Linked DNA regions of Variovorax paradoxus B4. The main gene of each other region encodes a partner of the protein of the gene in region 3 in a complex. Links are inferred from orthologs where the notes say so. Each region holds a gene or a part of one and is shown on either strand. Other genes may lie near its edges.

What was found.
Region 1: the proteins of VAPA_RS20785 (region 3) and VAPA_RS11750 are in contact, whole or in part, in a cryo-EM structure (PDB 9GE8), measured with the Escherichia coli proteins. The link is inferred for Variovorax paradoxus B4 from one-to-one orthologs.
Region 2: the proteins of VAPA_RS20785 (region 3) and VAPA_RS11745 are in contact, whole or in part, in a cryo-EM structure (PDB 9GE8), measured with the Escherichia coli proteins. The link is inferred for Variovorax paradoxus B4 from one-to-one orthologs.

Annotation. Positions count from the first base shown.
Region 1 is NC_022247.1:2,545,069-2,551,452, reverse strand. The notes cover bases 3,471-6,384. They hold VAPA_RS11750 (ABC transporter ATP-binding protein), read right to left. Parts: upstream 5,332-6,384; coding sequence 4,609-5,331; downstream 3,471-4,608. Other genes in these bases: VAPA_RS11740 (hypothetical protein), read right to left, coding at 6,086-6,289; VAPA_RS11745 (arylesterase), read left to right, coding at 5,330-6,010; VAPA_RS11755 (hypothetical protein), read right to left, coding at 3,632-4,612; rlmB (23S rRNA (guanosine(2251)-2'-O)-methyltransferase RlmB), read right to left, coding at 3,471-3,598. In the rest of the region: VAPA_RS11785 (chromate transporter), read left to right, coding at 1-366; VAPA_RS11780 (aldo/keto reductase), read left to right, coding at 397-1,362; VAPA_RS11775 (GNAT family N-acetyltransferase), read right to left, coding at 1,373-1,894; VAPA_RS11770 (helix-turn-helix domain-containing protein), read left to right, coding at 1,941-2,528; VAPA_RS34855 (hypothetical protein), read left to right, coding at 2,640-2,810; more of rlmB, read right to left, coding at 2,852-3,470.
Region 2 is NC_022247.1:2,541,763-2,547,282, forward strand. Bases 2,522-5,520 are described here. They hold VAPA_RS11745 (arylesterase), read right to left. Parts: upstream 4,362-5,520; coding sequence 3,681-4,361; downstream 2,522-3,680. Other genes in these bases: VAPA_RS11735 (cystathionine beta-lyase), read left to right, coding at 2,522-3,287; VAPA_RS11740 (hypothetical protein), read left to right, coding at 3,402-3,605; VAPA_RS11750 (ABC transporter ATP-binding protein), read left to right, coding at 4,360-5,082; VAPA_RS11755 (hypothetical protein), read left to right, coding at 5,079-5,520. In the rest of the region: VAPA_RS11720 (hemerythrin domain-containing protein), read left to right, coding at 39-593; VAPA_RS11725 (VOC family protein), read right to left, coding at 623-1,084; VAPA_RS11730 (AraC family transcriptional regulator), read right to left, coding at 1,175-2,017; more of VAPA_RS11735, read left to right, coding at 2,094-2,521. UniProt on the Escherichia coli protein: TesA is a multifunctional esterase that can act as a thioesterase, lysophospholipase and protease.
Region 3 is NC_022247.1:4,467,624-4,477,669, forward strand. The notes cover bases 2,843-5,908. They hold VAPA_RS20785 (ABC transporter permease), read right to left. Parts: upstream 5,601-5,908; coding sequence 3,084-5,600; downstream 2,843-3,083. Other genes in these bases: VAPA_RS20780 (AAA family ATPase), read right to left, coding at 2,843-2,996; VAPA_RS20790 (formate dehydrogenase accessory sulfurtransferase FdhD), read right to left, coding at 5,672-5,908. Also shown: VAPA_RS20770 (MFS transporter), read right to left, coding at 1-537; VAPA_RS20775 (LysR family transcriptional regulator), read left to right, coding at 647-1,543; more of VAPA_RS20780, read right to left, coding at 1,515-2,842; more of VAPA_RS20790, read right to left, coding at 5,909-6,544; VAPA_RS20795 (hypothetical protein), read right to left, coding at 6,541-6,954; VAPA_RS20800 (formate dehydrogenase subunit gamma), read right to left, coding at 6,951-8,171; VAPA_RS20805 (hypothetical protein), read right to left, coding at 8,183-8,437; fdh3B (formate dehydrogenase FDH3 subunit beta), read right to left, coding at 8,434-9,057; VAPA_RS20815 (formate dehydrogenase subunit alpha), read right to left, coding at 9,067-10,046.

The DNA.
Region 1 (6,384 bases), 1.9 Mb from region 3 along the record:
AACGCGGGCGGTGGCATCGGCGCGGGCCCGGGCGCCTGGCTGCTCGGCTTCTTCGGGCTCCTGGTCACCATGGTCGGCATCATGCTGCCGAGCACCACCCTCACCTACCTTGCCACGCGCTGGGGACACCGCAACCGCGACCGGCGCGGCGTGCGCGCCTTCAAGCAGGGCATGGCGCCTGTGGTGGTGGGCCTGCTGATCGCCACCGGCTGGGTGCTGGCGGCGGGTAACCATGCCGGCGACGCGCCCGCATGGCATCTGTGGCTGCTGACCGCGGTGGCCGCGCTTATCGTCTGGCGCACGCGCATCCACCTGCTCTGGCTGCTGGGTGCGGGTGCGCTGCTCGGTGCCGTGGGCTTCGTCTGATCCTCGTTCTCTATCTCAGGAAACAAACTCATGTCGCAACTCCGCTCGCTCGGCCGCTCCGGCCTCCTGGTTTCACCGCTTGCCTTCGGCGGCAACGTGTTCGGCTGGACGGCGGACGAGGCCACCTCGTTCCGCCTGCTCGATGCCTGGGTCGACGCGGGGTTCAACTTCGTCGACACGGCCGACGTCTACTCGAGCTGGGTGCCGGGCCACACCGGCGGCGAGTCCGAGACCATCATCGGCAAGTGGCTCAAGCAGAGCGGCAAGCGCAACCGCGTGGTGCTGGCCACCAAGGTCGGCAAGCCCATGGGCGAAGGCAAGTCGGGCCTCTCGCCGGCCTACATCCGCGAAGCGGTGGAAGCCTCGCTCAAGCGCCTGCAGACGGACTTCATCGACCTGTACCAGTCGCACGACGACGATGCCGCCACCCCGCTCGAGGATTCGCTGCAGGCCTTCGACGACCTGATCAAGGCCGGCAAGGTGCGCGCCATCGGCGCCTCCAACTACAGCGCGCCGCGGCTGGCCGAGGCACTCGACGTGTCGGAGCGGCTGGGCATCGCGCGCTACGAAAGCCTGCAGCCGCTCTACAACCTCTACGACCGCGCCGTGTTCGAAGACGAGCTCGAACCGCTGTGCCTGAAGCGCGAGGTGGGCGTGATCAACTTCTATGCGCTGGCGGCCGGCTTCCTGACCGGCAAGTACCGCACCGAGGCCGACGCCTCCAAGAGCGCGCGCGGCGCCAACACCACCAAGAAGTACCTGAACCCGCGAGGCCTGCGCATTCTCGAGGCGCTCGACAAGGTGGCGCAGCAGTACAACGCCAAGCCGGGCCAGGTGGCCATTGCGTGGCAGATCGCGCGCCCCTCCATCACGGCGCCGATCGCCAGCGCCACCTCGATTGCCCAGCTGGAAGAGCTGGTCGTGGCCACCCAGCTGAAGCTCGACGCCGGCACCATCCAGATGCTGGACCGGGCGAGCGCCGAAGACCCGGCCTGAGTCCCATCGCCTAGCCGTCGACCGGATTCAGCGGCGTCGAGAGAATGCGCTGGTAGAAGGCCACGTCGAGCCAGCGGCCGAACTTGAACCCGGCCTGCCTCACGGTGCCGGCATGCTCGAAACCCAGGCGCTCGTGCAGCCCGATGCTGCCGGCGTTCGCGGCATCGATGGCACCGACCATGACGTGCACGTCGCGCGCAACGGCTTCGGCAATGATCGCCTCCATGAGCGTGCGGCCGAGGCCCGCACCGCGGTGGCCTGCCTCGACATACACCGAGTGCTCCACCGTGTACTTGTAGGCCGGGAAGGCGCGAAACGTGCCGTAGCTCGCAAAACCCAGCAGCTTGCCGCTCTCGTCTTCCGCGCCGATCACGGGAAAGCCGTTGGCGCGCTTGGTGGCGAACCACGCCACCATGCTCTCGGGCGTGCGCGGCCTGTAGTCGTACAGGGCCGTCGAATTGGCAATGGCCTCGTTGAGGATGGCAAGGATGGCGCCCGCGTGGGCTTCCTCGGTACAGGGGACCAGGCGCATGGTCGTTCCTTTCAGTCTGTCCAATATAGGAGAATAATAATCTCATATGAGAAACAATTCATCTCCGCCCGCCGAGCCCTCCGCCATCGACTCGCTCATTGCCCGCCGGCTCCTCGCGCTGCGCCAGGCCAAGGCGCTGAGCCTGGCCGAGCTGGCCGAGCTCTCCGGGGTCAGCAAGGCCATGATCTCGAAGGTGGAGCGCGCGGAGAGCAGCCCGACGGCCGTGCTGCTGGGCCGGCTGGCCGCCGGCCTGGGTGTGCCGCTCGCGCAGTTGCTGACGGAGGACAAGGGCTCGCCGCGCCGGCTGCGCACCCGGGCCGAACAGGAAGTCTGGCGCGATCCCGAGGCGGGCTACCTGCGGCGGCAGGTTGTCGAGCGCGGTACGGGCAGCGGCGTCGAAATGGTCGAGATCGAACTGCCGCGCTCGGCGCAGGTCGGCTACCCCCGGTGGAGCGGCAAGCCGTACCGGCAGTGCCTGTGGATGCTCGAAGGCGCGCTGCGGGTGGACTACGGCGACGAGCGTTTCGAGCTGGCGCCCGGCGATTGCCTGGATTTCGGCGTCGACCGCCCGCTTGTCTTCAAGACGCTCGGACGCACGGGATGCCGTTACCTGCTGGTCGCGTCCCCGGCATAAAGGCACAGGAGTAGTAGGCAAGTTCCCACAGCGACTGGAGACGACGGCCTGTGCCGCCGAGGGGGCCGGCCGGGATACTCCAAGGCATCCAAAGCTTCCGGGGGAACAAGCATGTCCTTTGCGCTCTACATGATCGGTTTTCTGATCTTCCTCGCCGGCGTCGCCTGGGGCGCCTCGGTGGCCGGCGTGCCGACGCTCTACATCGGGATCGGTGCGCTGATCATCCTGGGCATCGGCATCTTCAGCGCCGTGGCTCGCACGCGCAGCAAAGACCCCTCCTGATTCGAGAGCCGCGCTCCGGTCCAGGGGCCGGTGGCCCTGCGTCAGGCGCTGCGCTGCCGCAGGGCCTCGTAGAGGCACACGCCGCTGGCCACGGAAACGTTCAGGCTCTCGACCGCGCCTGCCATGGGAATGCTCACGAGTTCGTCGCAGGTCTTGCGGGTGAGCTGGCGCATGCCCTCGCCCTCGGCGCCGAGCACCAGCGCCAATGGCCGCTTGAAGTCGCTCTGGTAGAGGGTGCCGGGCGCATCGTCGCTCGTGCCGACGCACCAGATGCTGCGTTCCTTGAGTTCGTTCAGCGTGCGCGCCAGGTTGGTCACCATGAAGTACGGCACCGTCTCGGCGGCGCCGCTCGCCACCTTGGCCACGGTGGCGTTGATGCCGGCCGCGTGGTCCTTGGGGGCGATCACCGCATGCGCCCCGGCGCCATCGGCCACGCGCAGGCAGGCGCCCAGGTTGTGCGGATCGGTCACGCCGTCGAGCACCAGCAGCAGCGGCACGGTGCCGGCCTCCTCGAGGCCTTCGAGCAGTTCGTCGAGCGAACGCACCTGCGCGATGGGTTCGACCCGCGCCACCACGCCCTGGTGGCCATGGCTGCCGCTGAGCTTGGCGAGCCGCAGCCCGTCGGCCTCGACCAGCCGCACGCCGGCTTCCTGCGCGCGTGCGATGAACTGTTTCATGCGCGCATCGCGCCGGCTGGTGTCGAACATCACTTCGAGCACCGATTTCGGCGCGGTCTTGATGCGCACGCCCACGGCATGGAAGCCGAAGATCACTTTGGGGGAAGACATCCCCCGATTATCGAGGCCTGCGTGCCCCGTCCTTCAGGCAATCGGCAATCCGCTGTGCGCGCGGGTGCGTTCGTCGTGCAGTTCCTGCACGGCCAGCGCATTCGGATGCACCCGCGCGCTGTTGCCGACGCTTTCCAGGTACTGGCAGGCGGCATGGCCCGCGGCGGCCTTTTCATAGCGCGCCACCCAGGCATCGCGCAGCGGCAGCTTCTCGGGCGACACGGGCCACACGCCTGGCCGCGGCCGCAGGTGCTCTCCGATGCCGATGCGCCAGGGCTTGGCGCTCAGGCGGGCGCGAAAGCAGTTCTGGTTGCGGCACATGCGCGCATAGACCTGGTCGACGCCCAGCGCGTGGAAGCAGTCGGCCACCGCCATGTCGGCCGGGCTGAAGACGTCATGCATCGCCAGCACCCGGAAGCCGGCCGGCGTGCGGTAGATGCGCAGGTGCCAGTCGGGGTGCTGGTGGACGAAGCGCCCGATGCGCTCGGCCGCGCGCTTCTCGGGCACGGGGTTGCCGCTGGCCTCGCCGCGCTTCCTGGCCAGGCCGATCCGGTAGGCGACGGCAAAGACCACGATGGCCGCGATCAGCCCGCCCAGCCAGGTCTTGGCAGTCCAGCCGCCGACGATGCCCGCGATCAGCGCGGGCGCCAGCGCAAAGCCGAACACGCTGCCGCGCAGGGGTTCGTCGAAGTCGATGTCGACGAACAGCACGTCGGGCGTGTTGAGGCAGCGCGCGCCATAGCTGTTGCGGGTGATGACGGTGTCGCCCTGCCGCTCGACGATTTCCTCGCGGATGGGCACGCCTTCGGCCCCGTTGTAGGCCAGCTTGCGCTCGCGGCGGTTGAGCTGTTCGCCCGCGGCGATGCGCTCGAACGCCTCCCGCGTGCGCTGGTCGGCATGCGCCTGCGCGGCGATCGGGCTCTCGTCGGACCAGCCGTAGCGCCGCACCGTGATCTGCTTGCCCGCCAGCCGCTCCTGGATGCGGCCCTCGGCCCAGAACCGGGGAACGATCATGCTTCCAGCGAGGCCACCAGGACAGGCGTCGACTCGTTGAGCGCCATGCGCCCGGCCTCGATGGTGATGCGGCGCTCGCACTGGGCTGCAATGCCGCGGTCATGGGTGACGAGCACGAGCGTGGTGCCGAGCTCGCGGTTGAGGTCGAACATCAGCCGCATGACCTGTTCGCCGGTCGCGAAATCGAGGCTGCCGGTGGGTTCGTCGGCCAGCAGCAGCGCCGGCTGCACCACGAAGGCCCTGGCCAGCGCCACGCGCTGCTGCTCGCCGCCCGAGAGCACCTTGGGATAGTGGCCGAGGCGCTGCCCGAGTCCGACGCGCCCGAGCATCTCGGTGGCGGCCTTGCGCGCGTCCTTGCGGTCGGCCAGTTCGAGCGGCAGCATCACGTTCTCGAGCGCGCTCAGGTTGCCCAGCAGCTGGAAACTCTGGAACACGAAGCCCACGCGCTGGGCACGCAGCGCGGCGCGCTCGTCCTCGTCGATGGCGAAGATGTCATCGCCCGCGAGCCTGACGGTGCCGCGCGTGGGCGTGTCGAGCCCGGCGATGATCGACAGCAAGGTGCTCTTGCCCGAACCCGAGGCACCGACGATGGCGGCGGTTTCCCGCGCGCCCAGGGTGAAATCGATGTTCTGCAAAATGTCGAGCGTACCGGTCGAGTCGGTCACCGACTTGAACACATGCTCGACAGCGACAATGGCATCAGACGGGGGTTGGGACATGGAAAGGCTTTTCGTTTTGAAACGACGTGACTTTATCTTGAGCGCCGCCGCACTCGGCAGCGCAGGGACATGGACGGCGGGCCACGCCCAGACCGCGCAGGCCGCGGCGCCCCGCAAGCCCGTGATCCTGGTGCTTGGCGATTCGCTGAGCGCCGAATACGGCCTGAAGCGCGGCGAAGGCTGGGTGCCCCTGCTCGAGAAGCGGCTCGCACAGCAGAAGATCCCGGCCACGGTGGTCAATGCCAGCATCAGCGGCGACACCAGCTCGGGCGGACGGGCCCGCTTTGCCTCGCTGCTGGCGCAGCACAAGCCCAGCCACGTGGTGGTCGAGCTGGGTGCCAACGACGCCCTGCGCGGCCTGCCGCTGCAGAACACCGAGGACAACCTGCTGCAGATCACCAAGGCCGCGCAGGCGGCCGGCGCCAAGGTGCTGATCGTCGGCATCCAGGTGCCGCCCAACTACGGCGGCGACTACACGCGGCGCTTCGAGGCCGTGTTCGGCAAGGTGGCCAGCACCACCAAGGCAGCGCTGGTGCCCTTCCTGCTCAAGGGCGTGGCCGATGCGCCCGACGCGCTGGCGCTGTTCCAGGCCGATCGCATTCATCCGACCGCCGCCGCGCAGCCGCAACTGCTCGACAACGTCTGGCCGGAGCTGCGCAAGCTGCTTGCGGCCAAGTAGGCCAGCGGCCACAAAAAAGCCGCTCCGGGCCCGGAGGCCCGCAGCGGCTTTGTTGTCGAGAGCCTTGATTTGGGATCAGCCGTTCTTGGTCGGCAGATCGGGCACCGTCGGCGGATCGCGTTCGAGCGAGGCCACGTCGGTTTCCGGGTCACCCGGGGCCAGGCCGTCGCTGCTCGGGGAGAGCTTGCGATTGGCCTTTTCGCGGAGCTTCTCTTCCTTTTTCTTCTTCTTGGCCAGCTCCTTCTGGCGCTTTTCGTAGCCGTAATTGGGTGTTGCCACTGTTCTCTCCTTGAACGAGGCAGTCAAAGCGACTGCGTGTCATCCAACTGTAAGCGATAACGGTGCACCCGAAGCCCGTGGAGCGGCGGGGCCCC
Region 2 (5,520 bases), 1.9 Mb from region 3 along the record:
CAAGCTTGGAACCGTTCGCGGCTCCGAAGGAGTGACGCATGTTAGCGGCCGAATGCGCGTGGGCCATCTTGCGCGCCGAGCACGTTCGCACCCGGGAGTTGCTGGCTCGCCTCGAAACGGCGATGAAGGCAAGGGGCGAGGCGAGCGTCCAGCAACGGGCAAGGGCTGCCATCGAAGTCATTGAACGTCTTCAGGCCTTCGAAGAAACAACGCACCGCCCCAAAGGCGTTGTGATGCTGAACATGCTGCGTGGCAGGTCGAGCGAAGCTGACAGGCTTCTCGACCAGCTTGACTCGGAGAGTGAATGCTGCAGCGGCCTCCTCTCACAGGCAAAGACCGTCCTGGAGCGTGCCGAGGCCGGCAATGCGAGCGCAGCCGTGGAGGCCGACGCGCTGTTGCAACAGCACCGGCAGTTCATGTACGTGCATTTGGACAAGGAAGACACGCTTCTGCATTCGCAAACCGCACTGCTGCTCACGGCCGAGGAATGGGCCGCCGTGGTCTCGTCCATTTCGAAAGAGGTGGGAGAAGCGAGGGAGCGTGAACATCGGCGCCCACCGGTGCGCAGGCAAGTCCCAAAGCCCGCGGCCTGACGACCTGGGAAGAGGGCAACCGCCTGCGATCAGCGTCGTTCCGCACCGTCGGAATCGAACATCGCGGTGTAGCGCCGCTGCATTTCCTCCGGCGTCAGCTTCTCGATGCTGTGGCCCACGTTCCAGCGGTGGCCGAACGGGTCGCGGAACACGCCGGATCGCTCGCCGTAGAACTGGTCCTGCGGCGCCATGTCCAGCGTGGCGCCGGCTGCCACGGCACGCGCCACCACGGCGTCGGCATCGTCCACGTGCAGGTGCAGCGTCACTGCGGTGCCGCCCAGGGTCCTGGCGCTGGGGATGCCGTATTCGGCGAACTCGTCCGAGATCATCAGGATTGCGCCGTTGTGGAAGTCGAGCTCCGCATGGCCGATGCGGCCGCTTGGCTCGGTGAGCCGGAAGATCTCCTTGACTTCGAAGACCTTGCAATAGAAGTCGATGGCCGCGCCGGCATCGTCGACGCAGAGATACGGAAACAGTTCGTGGATGGCCATGTCGGTGTCCGCTCGGGTTGATGGGATGCCGGCGATTTTGGCTGCCGCGGCAGGCGTCGTCTTGAACAAAATTGACCTGCCGGCAGGCGCTCAGACCCGCACGTGGCGCGAGGACGTCGGGGCCGCGCGCCGGTAGGCCTCGGGCGACATGCCGGTGATCGCAAGGAATTCGCGGCTGAAGTGCGCCTGGTCGCTGTAGCCGGCATCCAGCGCCAGCTCGACCCAGGGCTGGGTCGGATCCAGTGCGAACTGCCCGATCACGCGGTCGAAGCGCAGCATGCGTGCGTACTGCTTGGGTGCGATGCCGGTCATGCCGCGAAAGAGCGCGATGAAGCGCCGGTGGCTGTAGCCGCTTTGCTTCACCAGTTCGCGGATCGCGCCGGCTTTCGGGCTGCCGCCGGCGCCGGACAGGCCGGCCAGCGCGTGCGCCACCGCGGGGTGCAGGCCATGCGTCGCGCAGGCGGACAGGCGCGCACTCAGCAGGGCATCGAGGATCGCGAGCTGGCGCGCCAGGGAGCCGGTGCCGTGGAGCTGCTCGAGTGCGAAGCCCGCGTCCGCACCCCAGAGCGCTTCGAGCGGCGTGTGGCACCCGGCCAGTGCGTCTTCCGGTGCGCCGAGCAGCGCCCTGGCCGCGCCCGGTTGCAGCATCACGCCGACCGAGCGCGTCTCGACCGACACGTCACGCACGAAAAACGCGCAGCGGGTCCCGCCCACCATGGCGTAGCCCACCGTGTAGCCGTGCGTGTCGGCATCGTTGCGGAACAGGCGCAGCGGCGGTCCGGCGAGCCGGAACACCAGGTGCATGCCGCCCGTGGGCAGCACATGCTCGCGCGCGCCCGGCCGCTCGGCGGCCGCGCCCGCGGGGGCCGAGGCCCACATCAGCCGCACGTAGGGCCGCAGGCAAGGGGAGGGGAGTCTCGTCAGCTGCGGCACGGCGTGGCTCTCGAGGAAAACAGGCAGTTGCCCATCGGCGCATTGTGCGGCGGAATGCCGCGCTAGCATCGGGGCCATGAGCAAGCCCTCCACGACCCTGATTCACCACCCCTACACGCCGCCCGCCAACTTCGCCGCGCCGCAGCCCGGCATCTACAAGGCCTCGACGGTATTTTTCGCCGACGTGGCCGCGATGCGCGCGCGCGACTGGAAGACCAAGGCCGGCTACACCTACGGCCTGCACGGCACGCCCACCACCTTCACGCTCGAGGAGCGCCTGGCCACCCTCGAAGGCGGCACCGAGTGCCTGCTGGTGCCGAGCGGCCTGGCCGCCATTTCGCTGGTTTCCTTTGCCTTCCTGAAGAGCGGCGACGAGGTGCTGATTCCCGACAACGCCTACGGCCCCAACAAGGCGCTGGCGACCGGCGAACTGGCCAACTTCGGCATCACGCACCGCCTGTACGACGCGATGAACCCATCCGATCTGGCCGCCAAGCTCTCGGACCGCACGCGGCTGGTGTGGCTCGAGGCGGCGGGCTCGGTGACGATGGAGTTTCCCGACCTGCCGGCACTCGTGAAAGCCTGCCGCGCGCGCGGCGTGGTGACGGCGCTGGACAACACCTGGGGCGCGGGCCTGGCATTCGCGCCCTTCGATTTCAACGGCAGCGGCCAGGGCGTGGACATTTCGGTGCACGCGCTCACCAAATACCCGAGCGGCGGCGGCGACGTGCTGATGGGCAGCGTCGTCACGCGCGACGAGCGGCTGCATCGCGCGCTCAAGCTCACCCACATGCGCACGGGATTCGGCGTCGGCGTCGGCGACGTGGAAACGCTGCTGCGCTCGCTGCCGAGCATCGGGCTGCGCTATGCCGCGCACGACCGTTCGGCGCGCGAGCTGGCGCGCTGGCTCGCCGGCCGCGAAGAGATCGCGCAGGTGCTCCATCCGGCGCTCGAGGGGTCGCCCGGCCACGCGAACTGGCGTGCGCTGTGCGGCGGCGCCGACCTGGCCGCCGGACTGTTCTCGATCGTGTTCGACGAGCGCTACAGCACCGAGCAGGTCGACCGCTTCTGCGACAGCCTGAACCTGTTCCGCCTCGGCTATTCGTGGGGCGGGCCGGTGAGCCTGGTCGTGCCCTACGACATCGGCCTGATGCGCGATGCCAGCGTGGCGCGCTGGCCCCACAAGGGAACGCTGGTGCGCTTCTCGGTCGGGCTGGAAGACGTGGAAGACCTGCGGGCCGACCTGCAGCAGGCGCTCGCGCGGATGTAAGAGAAGTTTTCCGGATGCAGGGGCCCCGCCGCTCCACGGGCTTCGGGTGCACCGTTATCGCTTACAGTTGGATGACACGCAGTCGCTTTGACTGCCTCGTTCAAGGAGAGAACAGTGGCAACACCCAATTACGGCTACGAAAAGCGCCAGAAGGAGCTGGCCAAGAAGAAGAAAAAGGAAGAGAAGCTCCGCGAAAAGGCCAATCGCAAGCTCTCCCCGAGCAGCGACGGCCTGGCCCCGGGTGACCCGGAAACCGACGTGGCCTCGCTCGAACGCGATCCGCCGACGGTGCCCGATCTGCCGACCAAGAACGGCTGATCCCAAATCAAGGCTCTCGACAACAAAGCCGCTGCGGGCCTCCGGGCCCGGAGCGGCTTTTTTGTGGCCGCTGGCCTACTTGGCCGCAAGCAGCTTGCGCAGCTCCGGCCAGACGTTGTCGAGCAGTTGCGGCTGCGCGGCGGCGGTCGGATGAATGCGATCGGCCTGGAACAGCGCCAGCGCGTCGGGCGCATCGGCCACGCCCTTGAGCAGGAAGGGCACCAGCGCTGCCTTGGTGGTGCTGGCCACCTTGCCGAACACGGCCTCGAAGCGCCGCGTGTAGTCGCCGCCGTAGTTGGGCGGCACCTGGATGCCGACGATCAGCACCTTGGCGCCGGCCGCCTGCGCGGCCTTGGTGATCTGCAGCAGGTTGTCCTCGGTGTTCTGCAGCGGCAGGCCGCGCAGGGCGTCGTTGGCACCCAGCTCGACCACCACGTGGCTGGGCTTGTGCTGCGCCAGCAGCGAGGCAAAGCGGGCCCGTCCGCCCGAGCTGGTGTCGCCGCTGATGCTGGCATTGACCACCGTGGCCGGGATCTTCTGCTGTGCGAGCCGCTTCTCGAGCAGGGGCACCCAGCCTTCGCCGCGCTTCAGGCCGTATTCGGCGCTCAGCGAATCGCCAAGCACCAGGATCACGGGCTTGCGGGGCGCCGCGGCCTGCGCGGTCTGGGCGTGGCCCGCCGTCCATGTCCCTGCGCTGCCGAGTGCGGCGGCGCTCAAGATAAAGTCACGTCGTTTCAAAACGAAAAGCCTTTCCATGTCCCAACCCCCGTCTGATGCCATTGTCGCTGTCGAGCATGTGTTCAAGTCGGTGACCGACTCGACCGGTACGCTCGACATTTTGCAGAACATCGATTTCACCCTGGGCGCGCGGGAAACCGCCGCCATCGTCGGTGCCTCGGGTTCGGGCAAGAGCACCTTGCTGTCGATCATCGCCGGGCTCGACACGCCCACGCGCGGCACCGTCAGGCTCGCGGGCGATGACATCTTCGCCATCGACGAGGACGAGCGCGCCGCGCTGCGTGCCCAGCGCGTGGGCTTCGTGTTCCAGAGTTTCCAGCTGCTGGGCAACCTGAGCGCGCTCGAGAACGTGATGCTGCCGCTCGAACTGGCCGACCGCAAGGACGCGCGCAAGGCCGCCACCGAGATGCTCGGGCGCGTCGGACTCGGGCAGCGCCTCGGCCACTATCCCAAGGTGCTCTCGGGCGGCGAGCAGCAGCGCGTGGCGCTGGCCAGGGCCTTCGTGGTGCAGCCGGCGCTGCTGCTGGCCGACGAACCCACCGGCAGCCTCGATTTCGCGACCGGCGAACAGGTCATGCGGCTGATGTTCGACCTCAACCGCGAGCTCGGCACCACGCTCGTGCTCGTCACCCATGACCGCGGCATTGCAGCCCAGTGCGAGCGCCGCATCACCATCGAGGCCGGGCGCATGGCGCTCAACGAGTCGACGCCTGTCCTGGTGGCCTCGCTGGAAGCATGATCGTTCCCCGGTTCTGGGCCGAGGGCCGCATCCAGGAGCGGCTGGCGGGCAAGCAGATCACGGTGCGGCGCTACGGCTGGTCCGACGAGAGCCCGATCGCCGCGCAGGCGCATGCCGACCAGCGCACGCGGGAGGCGTTCGAGCGCATCGCCGCGGGCGAACAGCTCAACCGCCGCGAGCGCAAGCTGGCCTACAACGGGGCCGAAGGCGTGCCCATCCGCGAGGAAATCGTCGAGCGGCAGGGCGACACCGTCATCACCCGCAACAGCTATGGCGCGCGCTGCCTCAACACGCCCGACGTGCTGTTCGTCGACATCGACTTCGACGAACCCCTGCGCGGCAGCGTGTTCGGCTTTGCGCTGGCGCCCGCGCTGATCGCGGGCATCGTCGGCGGCTGGACTGCCAAGACCTGGCTGGGCGGGCTGATCGCGGCCATCG
Region 3 (10,046 bases):
GCACAGCGCAGCGAGGCTGATCGCGCCGGGGCTCAGCATCACCGACTGCCAGCCGAAGGATTCTGCGAGCCAGCCCGAGAGGATGGCGCCGCACGACAGCCCCACGCCGAACGAAGTGCCGATCAGGCTGAACGCCCGCGTGCGCGCCGCGCCGTCGAACACCTGCGCCAGTGCCGCAGTGCCGGCCGCGAAGGCCGCGGCCGACCCCAGCCCCTGCAACCCACGTGCGAGATCGAAGACAACGATGCCGGGCGCGAGCGTCAGCAGCGAACTGCTGAGCGCAACCACCGCCAGCCCCAGCAGGAAGACACGCTTGCGGCCACAGGCGTCGGCAAGGGCGCCGGCCGCCATCAACGTGGCGCCGAAGCTCAGCATGAAGGCGTTGGTCACCCAGTTGAGCTGCACCGGGCTGCCGCCCAGCGCATCGCGGATCGCGGGCAGCACCACCGCCGGGCCGGTGAAGCTCAGCGGCATGCCCAGCGCCGCGAGGCAGACGGCGGCCAGCAGCCAGTTCTTGTTGTGGGAAGGCGAGGACATCGAAGGCTTTCACGCAAAAGGAGGACGAAGGCATAGAAGATAGAAAGGAATCAATGGAATGAGAATGGCGTCTTCGATCCTCAAACTCCCAACCCAAGGTTGCCAATCCATGGACAGCTTCAGCGGACTCGAATCCTTCGTGCGGGCGGCCGACCTGCTGAGCTTTGCCAAGGCCGGCCGCCTGCTGGGTATCTCGGCCTCGGCCGTGGGCAAGAACGTTGCGCGGCTCGAACAGCAGTTGGGCCTCAGGCTTTTCAACCGCACCACGCGGCATGTGCGGCTGACCGAGGAAGGCGCGATGTTCCACGAGCGCTGCCGCCGCATCCTCGACGAGCTCGACGATGCGCGCGCGATGATGCAGGACGCCGCAGCGGCCCCGCGCGGCCGCCTGCGCGTGAGCCTGCCGACCATCGGCTACCGCTTCCTGCTGCCGGTGCTGCCGGCCTTCAAGGCGCGCTATCCCGAGATCGAACTCGACCTCGACTTCAACGACCGGCTGGTCGACGTGATCGCCGAAGGCGTGGACGTGGCGATCCGCAGCGGCGAGCTGGGCGATTCGCAACTCGTGGCGCGCCGGCTCGGTCCGTTCTGCTTCGTGCTCGTCGCATCTCCGGACTACCTGGCGCGCCACGGCGTGCCACAGGTGCCGGCCGACCTCGCGCAGCACAGCTGCCTGCGCTACAAGTTCGTGACCGGCGGCAGGATCGAGGACTGGGACCTGCCGGGCCTGCCCGCGCAGCTACCGCCCGGCCTCTTGTGCAACAACATGGAAGCCATGCTCGGCGCGGCGGTGGCCGGCCTCGGCGTGGCCTACATGCCCGACTTTCTCGCGCGCGATTCGCTCTGCCGCGGCGAACTGCAGCGCGTGCTCGAAACGCACCTGGTGCGCCAGGGGCAGTTCTCGGCGCTGTGGCCGTCGAGCCGGCAGCTGTCGCCGAAGGTGCGGGCCTTCGTGGACTTCGCGAGCGAGCACATGTTCAGGGAAGACTTGCCACCGGTTCGCTGACCTCGCGCGATGGCACCCCGGCACGCGCCGTGCTCTCCTTTGGCTGCGGCTTCGCGGCCTCGCCTGCCGTCCGGCTCAGCGCGAGCGCCACCTGCAGCGGATAAAGCGTGCGCGCATCGCCCTCGGCCTTGTTGCTCACGGTGGTGCCGGCGGCTTCGCTCGTGCTGGCCGTGCGCACCGCGTCGGGCCGGTGCACGGGCACCATGAACGGCGAGTGCGTGGTGTAGATGATCTGGTTGCCGAAATCCTGCTCGAAGTGCGCGAGCAGGTCGGCCTGCGAGCGCGCATGCAGATGCAGGCCGGGCTCGTCCAGCAGCAGGACGGCATCGCCGGCACCCTTCGTGTCCGCGAAGAAGGTGACGTAGAACGAGAAGAACCACTGGAAGCCGCGGCTGCGCTCGTCGAGGTTCACTTCCACGTCGTAGGCGCGGTTGGGGTCGGACACCAGCGTGTCCATGTACGGCCCGTCCAGATTGAAGCGGACCTTGAGCTCGCGGTCCTTCCAGAGCCGGCGGATCTCGGCGGTGACGACGGAGCCGGCGCGGTTGGCGAGCTGGTTGCGCGTGGCCTGGTCGTTCTTCTCCAGCAGATCCTGCAGCTGCTGCGGATCGAGCCCCGCGACCTTGCAGAGCTTCTCGAAGTTGCGCTGCTCCGGCGCGGCCTGCCCCCAGCCCTTGCGCGCGAGGTGCTCGGCAATGTTCTGGCGGCCGGGCAGCGCCGGGTACTCGTCCACGCAGATGAACCGGGGCAGCTTCTGCAGCACCCACTCCTTCGCCCTCGCGAGCGCCGGCGTGTCGTTGGCGATCGAGCGGGCCACCTCCTCGAGCTCGACCAGCATCTGCTCCTGCTTGTCGCTGAGTTCGGCATCCGCGGCAGCCATGGCCTTGCGCAGCGACTGCAGCGCTGCCACCGCCCCCGCCGACCACCGGATGTAGTCCGGGCTCAGGATCATCGCGGCGTCGAAGGCGTCGGCCGCCTGCTCCAGCGTCGCACGCGCCTGCTCGGCGAGCTTCTCGGCCGCGGCCTTGACCGCGGGCACGATCTTGCGCACCTTGCCCTTGATGTCGGACACGTCGAGCGAGAGGTCGCCGAGGCCCTCCAGGCCCGTCCAGCGCGCCGTGCCATAGCCCCGGCCCGCGGTGACGTGGCGCACGCCGGCCGCGCGCGGAAGGATCTGCGCGAGCTCGGCCCGCTCGCTGTCGTCGAGGCTCCAGCGCGTCGCGACGACGGGCGTGTCGCCGTGGCATTCCTCCAGGCGGCGGTGCCGCGGAAAGTCCTTGATCGGACTGAGTTCGGCCAGGCCTTCGGCCGGGTTCAGGCTGTGCAATGCGCGCAGCAGGTTCGATTTGCCGCTGTCATTTCGACCGAGGATCGCCGTGATCTGTGGGGTATCGATGGGGCCGCTGTCGTTGATCGAGCGAAAGTTGGTGATCTGGAATGACGCCAAGCGCATGGAGGGGTTTTCTTCTCATCGAATGATTGCAGGGCCGGGGAATGTATTGCATTCCCCGGCCCTCTTCGCCCCCATGGAAAGAAAAATCTACTCCGCCGCGCGCCGCAGCGTATCGACCACCGGCCTGCGCAGCACGTCGCGCAAGCCCCACCAGCCCGCCGCCAGCGCCAGCACCGCGCCCGCGAGCGCACCGGCAATCGGCACCAGGGGCGACGCCGTCCAGGTGAAGTCGAACACGTAGCGCGCCAGGCCCCAGCCGATGGCCGACGCCACAATGCTCGCCAGGAAGCCCGCCAGCAGGCCCACACCGGCCAGCTCGGCGCGCTGCACCTGGCGCAACAGGCTGGCCCGCGCGCCCACCGCGCGCATCACGGCGAACTCGCGCGCACGCTCCTCACGCGTGGCCGTGACCGCGGCGAACAGCACCACCAGCCCCGCCGCAAGCGTGAAGCCGAACAGGAACTCGACCGCGCGGATCACCTGGTCGAGCACGCGCTGCACCTGGTTGATGGTGGCGCTCATGTCGACGTTGGTCACGTTGGGGTAGCTGCGCACCAGCGCGTTGTCGAAGCCCCGCGTCTCGGGCGCGCGGAAGGCGCCCATGTAGGTCGCCGGCACGTCGGGCAATGCGGCCACGGTGTACATCACGAAGAAGTTCGCATGCATCGAGCCCCAGTCGACCTTGCGCAGCGAGGTGATGCGCGCATCGTTCTGCATGCCGCCGATGTCGAAGCGCAGCATGTCGCCGAGCTTGAGGCCGAGCGTCTCGGCCAGGCCTTCCTCCACGCTCACTTCGCCCGGCGCATCGGGCTTCCACGCCCCTGCCACGATGCTGTTGTGCGCCGGCGCCTCCGCGCTGTTGCTGAGGTTGAACTCGCGGTCCACCAGGCGCTTGGCACGGTCTTCCGCGTAGTCGTCGGGCGACACCGGCTTGCCGTTCACGGCCACCAGGCGGCCGCGTATCATCGGATACCAGTCGAACTTGTTCACACCCGCATCGCGCAGCGACTTCTGGAACGCCGTGCTCTGGTCGGGCATGACGTTGATCACGAAGCGGTTCGGCGCATCGGGCGGCGTCGCCTTGCGCCAGCTCGCGACCAGGTCGGTGCGCAGCAGCACCAGCAGCACCAGCGCGAGCAGGCCCACGGCCAGCGCGCTGACCTGCACCACCGCGTAGGCCGGCCGCGCCGAGATCTGGCGCGTGGCCAGCACCAGCCAACGCGGCGCGGTGGTTTCATTGACGCTGCGGCGCAGCACCTTCACCGCGAGCCAGCTCAGCAGTGCGAACACGGCCACCGCGCCCGCGAAGCCGCCGACGGCGATCAGGCCCAGCTTCAGGTCGCTGCTGGCCGCGATCAGCAGAGCCGCGAAGCCGGCCACGCCAATGCCCAGCACCGCGAGCGACGCGGGCTTGAGCCCGCCGACGTCGCGCCGGATCACGCGCAGCGGGGGCACCCTGGCCAGCTGCAGCACCGGCGGCAGGCCGAAGGCGAACAGCAGCGTGAGCCCCATGCCCAGGCCGAAGGCCACGGGCCACAGGGTGGCCGCGGGCAGCGCCGCTTCCACCAGCCCCGCGAGCAGCACCACGAACACGTAGTGCACGCCGAAGCCGATCGCCACGCCGAGGCTGCTGGCCACGATGCCGACGACGGCAAATTCGAACGAATAGGCCAGCGCGATGGTGCGCTGGCTCTGGCCGAGCACGCGCAGCATGGCGCAATCGTCGAGATGGCTGGCCGCGAATCCGCGCGCCGCCAGCGCCACCGCCACGGCCGAGAGCAGCGCCGCGAGCAGCGCGACCAGGCTCAGGAATTTCTCGGCGCGGTCCAGCGTCTGGCGCATCTCGGGGCGCCCGCCTTCGAAGGAGTCGAGCCGCACGCCGCGCAGCTCGCCCTTCTTGATCGCGGCCTCGGCCCAGTCGGAAAAGCGCTTGACAGCCGCATCCTCTCCCGCCACCGCGTAGCGGTAGCCGACACGGCTCGCGGGTTGCACGAGGCCGGTGCGCGGCACGTCCGCCTGGTTGAGCATCACCCGTGGCGAAAAACTCATGAAGCCCGCCCCGCGGTCGGGCTCGAGCGTGATCACGCGGCCGATGCGTAAACTGCTGTCGCCCAGAAGAAGCGCATCCCCCACCTTGAGCGCGAGCGAGTCGAGCAGCGAGGCATCGACCCAGACCTCGCCCGCCGGCGGGATGTCGCGCGTGATGCTGCCGGGCGCATCGGCGGCATGCGCGGTCTGCAGGTTGCCGCGCAACGGGTAGCCCGCGGTCACGGCCTTCAGGGCCACCAGCTTGCTGGCGCCGCCCTGAGCATCGTCGGCCCGCGCCATGGTGGGGAAGCCGTAGGTGCCGGTGCCCTCGAGTCCGAATGCGCGGGCCTGCGCGATGAAGGTCGCAGGCGTGGGGTTGTCGCTCACGACCACCGCGTCGCCGCCGAGCAGTTGCCGCGCATCGCGCTGCAAGCCCCCCTGCAGCCGATCGGCAAAGAAGCCGACCGCCGTGAGCGCGGCCACGGCCAGCAACACGGCAACGATCAAGAGGCGCAGTTCGCCGGCACGCAGATCGCGCCAGAGGGTGCGCCAGCCAAGGCGGAAGGAGGCATTCATGGGCGAGACGATAGCCGACGTGCGCGCGCCGGCGCCTTTTCAGGGGCTTGTCGCGAGTAGGGGAACAGGCCTCAGGCCGGACTGCGGCGCGCGAGTTCCGGCTGCAGCACCAGCCGATCGACGCCCGCGTAGCAGACGAAGTGCCGGTTGGTCGCGCGGCCGATGGCGCACAGGCCCACGCGCGTCGCCACCTCGTGGCCCATCTGGGTGATGCCGCTGCGCGAGACCACGATGGGCACGCCCATCTGCGCCGACTTGATCACCATCTCGCTCGTGAGCCGGCCGGTGGTGTAGAAGACCCGGTCGCCGGCCAGCGCATCCGGCGGCTGCATGGCGCACCAGCCCGCGATGGTGTCGATGGCGTTGTGGCGGCCGACGTCTTCCACGAAGCAGTGCATCGTCGCCTCGGTGCCGCCGGGCTCGAGCGTGAACAGCGCGCAGCCGTGCACCGACCCGGCCGACTTGTAGGTGCTCTCCTGGAGCCGGATCGCGTTGACCAGCGCATAGAGCTGGGCCTGCGTCATGCGCGTGGGCGGCAGCTGGAGATTGTCGATGTCGGCCATCAGGTCGCCGAACACGCTCCCCTGGCCGCAGCCGGTGGTCACCACCTTCTTTGCGGTGCGCTCCTCGATGCGGTCGATGCCGGCGTGCGTCTTGACGGCAGCGGCGCCGACCTCCCAGTCGACCGTGACCGATTCGACGTCGCTGGCCGATTCGATGAGGCGCTGGTTCAGCAGATAACCCAGCACCAGCAGCTCGGGCTGGGCGCCGAGCGTCATCAGCGTGACGAGTTCGCGCCGGTCCACGTACACCGTCAGATCGCGTTCGGCGGGAATGGAGACGGTGCCGCGCGCGCCATGCTCATCGACGACCTCGACCTCGCGCGTCAGCGCGGCGCGGGCCTGGGTGAGACGCGGGAGCGGCAACGACAGCGGCGTCGTCACTGCGCCTTCGGCGTGGGATTGGCGGTGGCGGCAGGCTGCGCGGTGCTGGGCGGCGATGCAGCCGTGGTGGCCGGCGAATGCGCCCCCGAAGCCTCGATGGGCTTGGCTTCCGCCGGCGGCGTGAAGACGAAGGGGCCGGGGTCGGCGCAGGGCGGCGTGGCAGGCGCGGCCGGCACCGGCTTGCCGGCCGTGGTCGCACTGGCGCGGTACCTGGCCACGACGCGGTCCTGCGCCTGGCAGAGCTTGTAGGTGTCGACCTTGCCGCTCCAGGCGGTCTTGGCGGCGGCTTCGGCGGCCTTGGCCTTGGCCTCGGGTGTGGCGGGCGGCGGCGCCAGCTTGGCCCATGCCGCGGGCGCGGCCAGCGCGAGCACCAGCGTGCAGAGATTCAAGGGCAGCATCGGCTTCTTCATGAGGGCGTTCCTTCGGCGGGTCTCGCAGGCCGCGCAGCCGGTGCAGCCGAATCGGTGGGCACCGTGCGCTGCGCAGGAATCTTGCCCGCGGCGATGTCGTCGTACCAGAGTTCGTGGTGTTCCCTGGCCCAGGTCTCGTCGACGTAGCCGGTGCGCATGGCCTTGTAGGCGCCTGTCATGCCGAGCGTGCCGATGTAGATGTGGCCCATGATCATCGCCATCATCAGCAGGGTTGCGATGCCGTGGACCATGTGCGCCACCTGCATCTCGCCGCGCGTGTAGACGAAGCCCGGCAGCAGCTTGTCGAGAAAGAGCCCCGAGCCGATGACGAAGAAGCCGAGGAACAGCACGCCGCCCCAGAAGACCACCTTCTCGCCGGCATTGAAGCGGTGCGACGGCACTTCCTTGCCGCCGAAGAGGCCGCCGAAACGCGCGAGCCATTGGAGGTCGCTGGCGCGAGGGAGGTTGTCGCGAATGAAGGTGAACACCATGAACACCATCGTCACGACGAACAGCGGGCCGACGAAGTTATGGACGTTCTTGAGCGCGTAGGCAATCCAGCCGAAGAGCGCAGCGCCCATCCACGGCATCAGGAAGAACTTGCCGAAGGCCATCACGATGCCGGAGATCGCGAGCGTGACGAACGCGATGGCGTTCGACCAGTGCGTGGCCCGCTCGAACGGGGTGAAGCGCTCGATCTTGCGGCCGGTTTCCTGGCCGTGCAGGCGGATGGGACCGCGCGTGAAATAGAAGATGGCCAGCGCCAGCAGCACGACGAACAGCAGTGCCGCGCCGTAGGGAATGATCCAGTCGTTGCGCACCTGGCGCCAGGCTTCGCCGGCATTGGTGAGGCGCGATCCCGGGTACTGCACAAAAGGCTGGATCAGGTTGCCGGCCTCGGGCGCCTCGCTTTTCGGCAGGCTGCTGTAGCCGGTCACGCCCTGGCCCACCTGGCGCCACATCGGCGCGTTGTTGCCGGGCTGCACCTTCATGCGCTCGCCATTGGTCTGGTTCGCGTAGTTGGGGTCGGCGCTGGCTTCGGGCTTGACCTCGAAGATGTTCTGGCCGCGGATACCGCCCGCGGCGGGCTCCGGCGCGGCGGTTGCGGCAGGTGCCGCGGGTGCGGACGTCGTTCCAGGGGCGGCCGGCGGCTGCGCCTGCGCGAAGGCCGTACCCAGCGCGGCAAGAAGAACGAGAGCGGTCAGCGCTTGCTTCATGGGCTCTCCGTTCAGTTCTCTTTGTTGTATTCGTTCTGCCCGTTCTGCGCGCGGGTCTTGAGCTGCTGCTGCCAGGCGGTCTTGTCGCCGACCTTCCAGCCAGGCGCGGTGAACACCGTGCCGGCGTTCTCCTGCGTGCCCGTGCCGCTCCAGGGAACGGCGTCGCGCTTGACGCCCTGCGCGTTGGTCTGCGGCTTCTCGCCGCAGGCCGCGAGGCAGGTTGCGACCAGCGCAACGCCCGCGAAGACGAGGCCCGGCCGCTTCACTTGCGGACTCCACCGGCCGGCGGGGTGCCAGCCTGCTGCGAGCCGTAGGCGGTGCCCCAGCCCCAGACTTCGGCACCCTTGCCGCGCTGGACCACGCGGGTGCGGAAGATGTCGGCCACCACGTCGCCGTCGCCGGCCAGGAGCGCCTTGGTCGAGCACATCTCGGCGCAGGCCGGGAGCTTGCCTTCGGCGAGCCGGTTGCGGCCGTATTTCTCGAACTCGGCTTCGGAGCCGTTGGCCTCGGGGCCGCCGGCGCAGAAGGTGCACTTGTCCATCTTGCCGCGCACGCCGAAGGTGCCTTGCGACGGGAACTGCGGCGCGCCGAACGGGCAGGCGTACGAGCAGTAGCCGCAGCCGATGCACACGTCCTTGTCATGCAGCACCACGCCTTCTTCGGTGCGGTAGAAGCACTGCACCGGGCACACGGCCATGCAGGGCGCATCGGAGCAATGCATGCAGGCCACCGAGATCGACTTCTCGCCCGGCACCCCGTCATTGAGCGTGACCACGCGGCGGCGGTTCACGCCCCAGGGCACCTCGTTCTCGTTCTTGCAGGCAGTGACGCAGCCGTTGCATTCGATGCAGCGTTCCGCGTCGCAGACAAATTTCATTCGTGCCATGGTGCTTCCTTATGCCTTTTCCACATTGCAGACCGTGGTCTTGGTCTCTTGCATCATGGTCACGCTGTCGTACCCGTAGGTCGTTGCGGTGTTGATCGCCTCGCCGCGCACCACGGGGGCTGCGCCTGCGGGGTAGTAGCCGAGCATGTCGACGCCCTGCCAATGGCCCGAGAAGTGGAACGGCATGAAGACCGTGTCGGGCCCCACGCGTTCGGTCACCAGGGCCTGCACGTTGAGCTTGGCGCCGGTGGGCGTGTGCACCCAGGCGCGCTCGCCGTTGCGAATGCCCTTCTCGGCCGCGACCTTGGGGTTGATCTCGATGAACATCTCCTGCTGCAACTCGGCGAGCCAGGGGTTCGAGCGGGTTTCCTCGCCGCCGCCCTCGTACTCGACCAGCCGGCCCGAGGTCATCACGTACGGGAACTTCTCGTGCACCTTGTCGGCGATGTTCTTCTGCTGCACGCTCTTGTACAGCGTGGGCAGGCGCCAGAACGCCATCTTGTCGTCGTGCGTCGGGTACTTGGCCATCAGGTCGGGCCGATTGCCGTAAAGAGGTTCGCGGTGCTGCGGAATCGCGTCGGGGAAGTTCCAGACCAGCGCACGCGCCTTGGCATTGCCGAAGGGATGGCAGCCGTGGTTCTTCATGAACACGCGGATCATGCCGCCCGAGCTGTCGGTCTTCCAGTTCTTGCCTTCGGCCTTCGGCTTCTCGGCCTCGGTGAGCTCGTCCCACCAGCCCAGCTTCTTGAGCAGCACGTGGTCGAGTTCGGGATAGCCGGTGGTGATGTCGGCGCCCAGCGAATGCGAGCCGTCCTCGGCCAGCAGGTTCTTGCCGTCGCGCTCCACGCCGAAGTTCGCGCGGAAATTGCCGCCGCCGTCCATCACGTGCTTGGAGGTGTCGTAGAGGTTCGGCGAGCCGGGGTGCTTGAATTCGGGCGTGCCGAAGCAGGGCCACGGCAGGCCGAAGTAGTCGCCCGTCATGTCGTAGC